Regions from separate parts of the Streptomyces sp. NPDC044704 genome, predicted to be linked through region 1. Evidence: riboswitches for the same ligand, from Rfam matches in the RefSeq annotation. Region 1 holds a riboswitch; the other holds the start of a gene.

Evidence for each region. Region 1 has a riboswitch for cyclic di-AMP ahead of AC07B0_RS30390 (M23 family metallopeptidase). Riboswitches for the same ligand answer to the same signal wherever they lie in the genome.
Region 2: it holds a riboswitch for cyclic di-AMP, as region 1 does, so the genes downstream of both, AC07B0_RS36570 (LysM peptidoglycan-binding domain-containing M23 family metallopeptidase) here and AC07B0_RS30390 (M23 family metallopeptidase) in region 1, are expected to answer to the same signal.

What each region holds. Positions count from the first base shown of each region.
Region 1 covers NZ_JBWKGY010000016.1:53,485-57,893, reverse strand. The annotation lists gene AC07B0_RS30400 (M16 family metallopeptidase) at 1-919, shown strand, start outside; gene AC07B0_RS30395 (M16 family metallopeptidase) at 940-2,307, shown strand; cyclic di-AMP (ydaO/yuaA leader) riboswitch at 2,546-2,702, shown strand; gene AC07B0_RS30390 (M23 family metallopeptidase) at 2,715-3,524, shown strand; gene AC07B0_RS30385 (GntR family transcriptional regulator) at 3,742-4,407, shown strand.
Region 2 covers NZ_JBWKGY010000027.1:14,078-18,486, reverse strand. The annotation lists gene AC07B0_RS36580 (aspartate aminotransferase family protein) at 1-1,077, shown strand, start outside; gene AC07B0_RS36575 (tyrosine-protein phosphatase) at 1,096-1,917, opposite strand; cyclic di-AMP (ydaO/yuaA leader) riboswitch at 2,234-2,401, shown strand; gene AC07B0_RS36570 (LysM peptidoglycan-binding domain-containing M23 family metallopeptidase) at 2,406-3,431, shown strand; gene AC07B0_RS36565 (SGNH/GDSL hydrolase family protein) at 3,594-4,379, shown strand.

The DNA.
Region 1 (4,409 bases):
GCGCTACGACAACGTCCCCTACGGGACCGCGTTCGAGAAGCTGACCGCCCTCGCGTACCCCGAGGGCCACCCGTACCACCACACCCCGATCGGCTCGATGGCCGACCTGGACGCCGCGTCCCTGGAGGACGCGCGCAACTTCTTCCGTACCTATTACGCACCGAACAACGCCGTCCTGTCGGTCGTCGGCGACATCGACCCCGAGCGGACGCTCGCCTGGGTCGAGAAGTACTTCGGCAGCATCCCCTCGCACGACGGCAAGCAGCCGCCGCGCGACGGCTCCCTGCCCGAGGTGATGGGCGGCCAGCTCCGCGAGGAGATCGTCGAGGAGGTCCCGGCGCGCGCGCTGATGGCCGCCTACCGCCTTCCGCACGACGGCAGCCGCGAGTGCGACGCCGCCGACGTGGCGCTGACCATCCTGGGCGGCGGCGAGTCCTCCCGCCTCCACAACCGCCTGGTACGCCGCGACCAGAGCGCCGTGGCGGCCGGATTCGGCATGCTGCGCCTCGCCGGCGCGCCCTCGCTGGGCTGGCTGGACGTGAAGACCTCCAGCGGCGTCGAGGTGCCCGCCATCGAGGCGGCCGTGGACGAGGAGCTCGCGCGGTTCGCCGCCGAGGGCCCCACCGCCGAGGAGATGGAGCGCGCCCAGGCGCAGCTGGAGCGCGAGTGGCTGGACCGGCTGAGCACGGTGGCCGGCCGCGCCGACGAACTGTGCCGCTTCGCGGTGCTGTTCGGCGACCCGCAGCTGGCGCTGACCGCCGTCCAGCGCGTCCTCGACGTCACCGCCGAGGAGGTGCAGGCCGTGGCCGCGGCCAGACTGCGCCCCGACAACCGGGCGGTCCTGGTCTACGAGCCGCTGGCCGGGTCCGACGCCGACGAGAGCAACGAGAGCAACGAGAACGAAGGGGCGGAGCAGTGAGCGACACCGCAGCCGTCACGATGACCTTCCACCCGCAGCCGCAGCCCGGCGAGGCCAAGCCGTGGGCCTTCCCGGCCCCCGAGCGCGGCGCGCTGCCCAACGGCCTGACCGTGCTGCGCTGCCACCGTCCGGGCCAGCAGGTGGTGGCGGTCGAGGTCAACCTCGTGGCCCCGCTGGACGCCGAGCCCGAGGGCCTCGACGGGGTGGCCACCATCATGGCCCGCGCCCTGTCGGAGGGCACCGACAAGCACTCCGCCGAGGAGTTCGCCGCCGAGCTGGAGCGCTGCGGCGCCACGCTCGACGCGCACGCCGACCACCCCGGTCTGCGGGTCTCCCTGGAGGTCCCGGCCTCCCGCCTGCACAAGGCGCTGGGCCTGCTCGCCGAGGCGCTGCGCGCTCCCGCCTTCGCCGACAGCGAGGTGGACCGCCTGGTGCGCAATCGGCTCGACGAGATCCCGCACGAGCTGGCCAACCCGCAGCGCCGCGCGGCCAAGGAACTCTCCAAGGAGCTCTTCCCGGCCACCCTGCGCATGTCCCGGCCGCGCCAGGGCACCGAGGAGACGGTGGCCCGCATCGACTCCGGGGCCGTACGCGCCTTCTACGAGGCCCACGTGCGCCCGGCCACCGCCACCGCGGTGGTCGTCGGCGACCTGACCGGCATCGACCTGGACGCCGTCCTCGCCGACACCCTGGGCGGCTGGACCGGCGACACCGCCGAGCCCCGCCCGGTGCCGGCGGTGACCGCCGACGACACCGGCCGCGTGGTCATCGTCGACCGGCCCGGCGCGGTCCAGACGCAGCTGCTCATCGGCCGGATCGGCCCGGACCGCCACGACATCGTCTGGGCCCCGCAGGTGCTCGGCACGTACTGCCTCGGCGGCACCCTCACCTCCCGCCTGGACAAGGTGCTGCGCGAGGAGAAGGGCTACACCTACGGCGTCCGCGCCTTCGGGCAGGTGCTGCGCTCCACCGCCGACGGCAAGGGCGCCTCGATGCTCGCCATCAGCGGCTCGGTGGACACCCCGAACACCGGCCCGGCGCTGGAGGACCTCTGGAAGGTGCTGCGCACCCTCGCGGAGGGCGGCCTGACCGACGCCGAGCGGGACGTGGCGGTGCAGAACCTGGTGGGCGTGGCCCCGCTGAAGTTCGAGACGGCGTCCTCCGTGGCGGGCACGCTGGCCGACCAGGTCGAGCAGGAACTGCCGGACGACTACCAGGCCCGGCTGTACGCGCGGCTGGCCGAAACCGGTACGGCGGAGGCGACTTCGGCCGTCGTGCGCGCCTTCCCGGTGGACCGTCTCGTCACGATCCTGGTGGGCGACGCGGCGCAGATCGCGGAGCCCGTGCGGGCGCTGGGGATCGGCGCAGTGAGCGTCGTCACCAACTGACCAGTGCGTGACCGGGGATCGAGCGGCGGGCGACCGCCGCTCCACCGGTAACTGACCGATTCTCAAGGGGCTCTGATGGAATATCCATCGGAGCCCCTTTTGTCCGTTTAGTGGTGTGGTTGCTCGTATGCGGTGTGGCGTACGCAACAATTGGGCTCGTCTGTTTGGCGATCCACTGATGATCCGCCTAGCGTCGGCCCTGCTGTTCGTCAGTTGTGCCCGCCGCATCCGCGGCACCGGACAGTGATCGCCGAGTCCCCGTCAGGCGCGAGCCTGGGGAGCCGGGGACCCACAGTCCCTGGGGTGAATCGGACCGCCTCGCAAGAGGAGGCCCGTAGGAGACCTTCCTGCTCCGAACCCGTCAGCTAACCCGGTAGGCGAGAGGGAAGGAAAGGATCACCCCCTTCATGGCGTTTGGCAGTCGTCCCACCGGCTCCGGCAAGCACCGCGGCTCCAGCCGTCTGAGCCGCAAGACCGCCGGCTACGCCGGCATAGCCGCCCTCGCCACCACGGGCGTGGTCGGCACCCTGGCGGCCCCCGCCTTCGCCGCTGACAACTCGGGCCCCTCCATGGAGGACACCGGCCAGAACCCGGTCGTCGTCGCGGACGACCTCCAGGGCGACATCGAGGCCCAGGCCGCGTCCCAGATGCGTGACGCCGAGGCCGTCGCCGCCCAGGCGCAGGCCGCCGCCGACGCCAAGCAGCGCGCCGCAGAGGCCAAGCGCACCGCCGAGGCCGCGGAGGCCAAGGCGAAGTCCGAGCGTGAGGCCGCCGAGCGCGCCGCCCGCGAGGAGGCCCGCAAGCGCCTCAACACCTACGTCGCGCCCGTCGACGGCTCCTACGTCAGCACCTCGTACGGTGCGGGCGGCGCCATGTGGTCCTCCGGCAGCCACACGGGCATCGACTTCCACGCCTCCCTCGGCACCACGATCCGCGCGGTCGGCGCCGGCACGGTCGTCGAGGCCGGCAACGGCGGCGCGTACGGCAACAACGTCGTCATCCGCCACAACGACGGCACCTACACCCAGTACGGGCACATGTCCGCGCTGAGCGTCTCCGCCGGCCAGCAGGTGACCGCGGGCCAGCAGATCGGCCTCGCCGGCTCCACCGGCAACTCCAGCGGCGTGCACCTGCACTTCGAGGCCCGCACCGGCGCCCAGTACGGCTCGGACATCGACCCGGTCGCGTACCTGCGCAGCCACGGCGTGCGCCTCTGATCCACGCGGATCCGCGCGGCCCCGCACTCGCTCCACGAAGAAGACCCCGGCTCACCGAGCCGGGGTCTTCTTCGCGTTCCGCGGCGTGTCCCGCGTGGCGTGAATTGTTTCGGATTTCCGGCCGTCCTCGGAAATTATCGTGTGTTGCAATAGAGTCGCAGCACGGTCACGATTCCGGCGACGGCGCCGGCAGCCGAAATCACGCGGAGGTCCGGTCTTGCGTATTCCTGCGCACGCGGTATGCACAGCGATCCGCGACGATATCGTCTCCGGGTTCTTCGGGCCGGGCGGCCGGCTCACCGAGGAGGTGCTCGCCCGCCGCTACGGGGTCTCGCGCGTCCCGGTCCGCGAGGCGCTGCGCACCCTGGAGTCCGAGGGGTTCGTCACCACGCGCCGCCATGCGGGCGCCTGCGTCGCGGAGCCGACCGAACAGGAGGCCGCCGACCTCCTGGAGCTGCGGATGCTGCTGGAGCCCCTGGCGGCCTCCAGGGCCGCCCGCCGGCGTACGGAGGCCCACCTGAAGGTGCTGCGCGGACTGGTCCGGCTGGGCCAGGAGCGGGCCCGCAGGGGCCAGGGGGAGGATCTGCGGGACCTGGGGGCCTGGTTCCACGAGACGCTCGCCCAGGCCTCCGGCAGCCCGGGGCTGGTCTCGCTGCTGACCCAGACCCGGCGCAAGATCGCCTGGATGTACGCGGTGGAGGCCCCCGTGCGCCCCGTGGAGTCCTGGGCGGAGCACGGCGGGATCGTGGACGCCGTCGCGCGCGGGGACGCCGAGCGGGCCAGGGCCCTGACGGCGCAGCACGCGGCGCGCGCGGCCGAGGCCCATCGGCCGCGGGTGAGGACTCTGCAACCTGCCGTAAACATGTCGAGCGGCCGGCATTAACA
Region 2 (4,409 bases), on a different contig from region 1:
CTGCTCGCCGAGAAGCTGCTCTCGTACAGCCCGCACCTGGACCGGGTCTTCTTCGGCAACAGCGGCACCGAGGCGGTGGAGACGGCCCTGAAGTTCGCCCGGTACGCCACCGGCCGGCCCAGGATCCTCTACTGCGACCACGCCTTCCACGGGCTCACCACCGGCTCGCTCTCGGTCAACGGCGAAGCCGGGTTCCGGGACGGCTTCGCCCCGCTGCTGCCCGACACCAAGATCGCCCTCGGGGACCTGGACGCCCTCGGGCGCGAGCTGCGGCGGGGCGACGTGGCGGCCCTCGTCGTGGAGCCGGTCCAGGGCAAGGGGGTGCTCGCCGCGCCCCCCGGATTCCTGCGCGCCGCACAGGAGCTGCTCCACCGCCACAAGGCGCTGCTGATCGCCGACGAGGTGCAGACCGGCCTCGGCCGGACCGGTGATTTCTACGCGTACCAACACGAGCCGGGCGTCGAGCCCGATCTGGTGTGCGTGGCCAAGGCCCTGTCGGGCGGCTACGTGCCGGTCGGCGCGACCCTGGGCAAGGACTGGATCTTCCAGCGCGTGTACTCGTCGATGGACCGCGTGCTCGTCCACTCGGCGAGCTTCGGGTCCAACGCGCAGGCGATGGCGGCGGGCCTGGCGGTGCTGAGCGTCATGGACGACGAGCAGCTGACCGCCAACGCGCGGGCCATGGGCGACCTGTTGCGCGGGCGGCTCGCCGCGCTCGTGGACGAGTACGAGCTGCTGCACGAGGTGCGCGGGCGCGGGCTGATGATCGGCATCGAGTTCGGCCGGCCCTCCTCGCTCGGCCTGCGCAGCCGCTGGGCGATGCTCCAGGCGGCCCGCAAGGGGCTGTTCGCGCAGATGGTCGTGGTGCCGCTGCTGCGCAAGCACCGGATCCTCACCCAGGTCTCCGGAGACCACCTGGAGGTCATCAAGCTCATCCCGCCGCTGATCGTGGACGAGCGGGACGTGGACCGGTTCGTCGGGGCCTTCCGCGAGGTCATGGACGAGGCGCACGGCGGGGGCTCCCTCATGTGGGACTTCGGCCGGACGCTGGTGAAGCAGGCCGTCGGCAACCGCTGACAGCCCGCCGGTCACCCCCTACGGTTCCAGCAGCCGCTCCCGCAGCCGGAACAGGGTCTCGGGCGCGAGCCCGAGACCCTCGGCGAGGTAGCGGTCCACCCCGCCCCACTCCTCCTCGATGGTGGCGTACGCCGCCTCCAGGTACTCGGCGCGCGCGTCGAAGAGCGGCGCCAGCAGCTCCATCACCTCGGGCGAGCGGGCCTCGGCCGCGTCGCTGCCCCGGCGCACCCGGTAGCGGCGGTGCGGGGCGTTCGACTCCAGGTAGTCCGCCACGATCGCCCCGCGCTCGACGCCGAGGGCCAGCAGCGTGACGGCGATCGACAGGCCGGCCCGGTCCTTGCCCGCCGCGCAGTGCATCAGCGCCGGCACGCTGTCCTCGGCGAGGGCGTGCACGACCCGGCCGTGCTCCGCGGTGCGCGTACGGATCATCGTGCGGTACGAGTTCGCCATGCGGGCGGCCGCCCTGCCCTCGCCGAGCACGGACCGCAGCTGGGCCAGGTCGCCGTCGCGGACCATCTTCCAGAACTCCCGTCCGTCGGCCGGATCGGACAGCGGGATGTTCACGTAGCGCACCCCCGGCAGCACCACGTCCGGCCCCTCCAAGGCGTGATCGGCGCGGTTGCGGAAGTCGAAGACGGTGTGGAGGCCGAGCGAAGCGAGGAACTCTGCTCCGGTTTCGGTGGCATGCGCGAGATGTCCGCTTCGGAAGAGTCGTCCCGACCTGACCCTCCGTCCGTCGACGGTCGGCAACCCGCCCACGTCACGGAAATTACGCACTCCCGTCAGCTCCGGTTCAGGTTCGGGCCGCGCCGGAAGGGGCTGGGGTATCTGCTGGGTCACGGGTACTCCTCCGCGTCGCTGGGGTGTCCGAATTACGCCGGTTGGGAACAACTTGCCATACGTGGAGGCGAGATCGCGCCAGGCCCCGTGAGCCAGATCATACGGTGACCGTCTGTGCCCGATCGCGAAATCCGAATTCCCATGCCAGGGCCGTTGTTGGTGGTTCGGAATGGACAGAGGGTGACCGGAATTCCGTCGGTCCCTCATACCTGCGATTCCGTCAGGGAATTCGCGGCTTGTTGCCTGCGGACCCGCTCGATTACCTTCACGACCGATCCGGGTGGACCGCCTAATCCTGCCGCCGCCCGGGAACCGCACCCGACTATCGACGCGCGCGGCAGGAGCGGGGGAACCAGGTAGGCCGCCGGACCGGATCCTTCTTCCGGGACGGCTCGGGGTGAAGCCGGACACGTCCCCGACGTGCACGGCCGGACATCTCCAGTCCGAACCCGACAGCTCACCTCGCAGGCGACGGAGAGGAATTCGCCATGCCCGGAAAGGGTAAGCACCGCCGCCCGAAGTCCCGCTCCATGTCACGTGGTTTCGCCGCCGCGGGCACCGGCGGCGCGGCCCTCGCGCTGCCGCTGATGGGTGCCACCGGCGCCCAGGCCGCGGCCCCCTCGACGGCCCCGGCCGCCGTCCCCGCGCAGGCCCCGCAGGCTCCGGCCGCCGTCCAGGCCGCACCGGCCGCGGCTCCCGCCGCCGCGCCGACGGTCTACACGGTCGTCTCCGGCGACTACCTGTCGAAGATCGCCGCCGAGCGTCACCTCACCGGCGGCTGGGAGCAGCTCTACGCCGACAACCGCGAGGCGGTCGGCGCCGACCCCTCCCTCATCCACCCCGGTCTGAAGCTGACCCTCGGCGCCCCGGGCGCGAAGTCCGGCGCGCCGGCCCCCGCGAAGGAGCAGGCGGCGCCCCCGGCTTCGGCGCAGGGCTCCGGCTCCGAGGCGGGCTCCGGTGACCGCCCCGCCAAGACCGAGCGCTCCTCGAGCCGTCCTGCGGCGTCCGGCGAGGACTCCTCCGCCCGCGCCAAGGCGCCCAAGAAGTCCGCGCCGGAACAGAAGGCCCCCGCCGCCGGGCAGGCCGAGCAGTCCGCGCCCTCGAAGAGCGCCGGATTCGTGGCGCCCGTCGGCGGCGGCGTCTCCACCGCGTACCGCATGGGCGGCAGCATGTGGTCCTCCGGCTACCACACCGGCGTCGACTTCATGGCGAGCACCGGCACCACCGTCAAGGCCGTCGGCGCGGGCACCGTCGTCTCCGCCGGCTCCGGCGGTTCGTACGGCAACGAGGTCGTCATCAAGCACGCCGACGGCAAGTACTCCCAGTACGCGCACCTCTCCTCGCTGTCCGTCTCGGCCGGGCAGACCGTCACCGCCGGCCAGCGCGTCGGCCTCTCCGGCGCGACCGGCAACGTGACCGGCCCGCACCTCCACTTCGAGATCCGCACCGGTCCTTCCTACGGCTCGGACATCGACCCGCTGGCCTACCTCCGGTCGAAGGGCGTCAGCCTCTGACGGCAGCCGCCGCCGGACACGGACGCGCGTGGGGCCGGGACCCGAGGGGGGTCCCGGCCCCACGTGTACTTATTCCTTATCTCCCGCGTGGTATAGATCACGGTCCGTCAACCCCTCATTACGTTGGCGTAGGTTGGTTGCGGCGGTGAAGGATGTGTTCCCGTGGCAGCGACGACGACGACACTCAAGACCATCGGCTCGTACGCGGCGATCGGGGACAGCTTCACCGAAGGCGTGGGGGACCCGGGACCCGGGGATTCCTATCTCGGCTGGGCGGACCGGCTCGCCGTACTCCTCGCCGATCAGCGCGACGAACACGACTTCCGTTACGCGAATCTGGCCGTGCGGGGGAAGATCCTCGACCAGATCGTGGCCGACCAGGTGCCCAGGGCCAAGGCCCTCGCGCCGGACCTCGTGACCTTCTGCGCGGGCGGCAACGACATCATCCGTCCCGGCAGCGACCCGGACGACGTGGCGGCGCGGTTCGAGGCGGCCGTGGCCGACCTCACCGGCTCCGTGGGCCTCGTCATGATCACGACCGGTTTCGACACCCGGGGCGTACCGGTGCTCAAGCACCTCCGGGGCAAGGTGGCCACGTACAGCGCACACGTGCGCGCCATCGCCGACCGCTACGACTGCCCGGTCCTCGACCTGTGGTCGCTGCGCTCCGTGCAGGACCGGCGGGCCTGGGACGGCGACCGGCTGCACCTCTCTCCCGAGGGGCACACCCGCGTCGCGCTGCGCGCCGCGCAGGTGCTCGGCTACGCGGTGCCGGCCGACCCGGACCAGCCGTGGCCGCCGACGCCGCCGCGCGGATCGGTGGACGTCACCCGCGACAACATCCAGTGGGCGCGCGAGCACCTCGTGCCCTGGATCGGACGGCGACTGCGCGGGGAGTCCTCCGGCGACCACGTCGAGGCCAAGCGCCCCGACCTGCTGCCGCTGTAGGACCTGCCGGGGCCGGGATCCCGGCCCCGG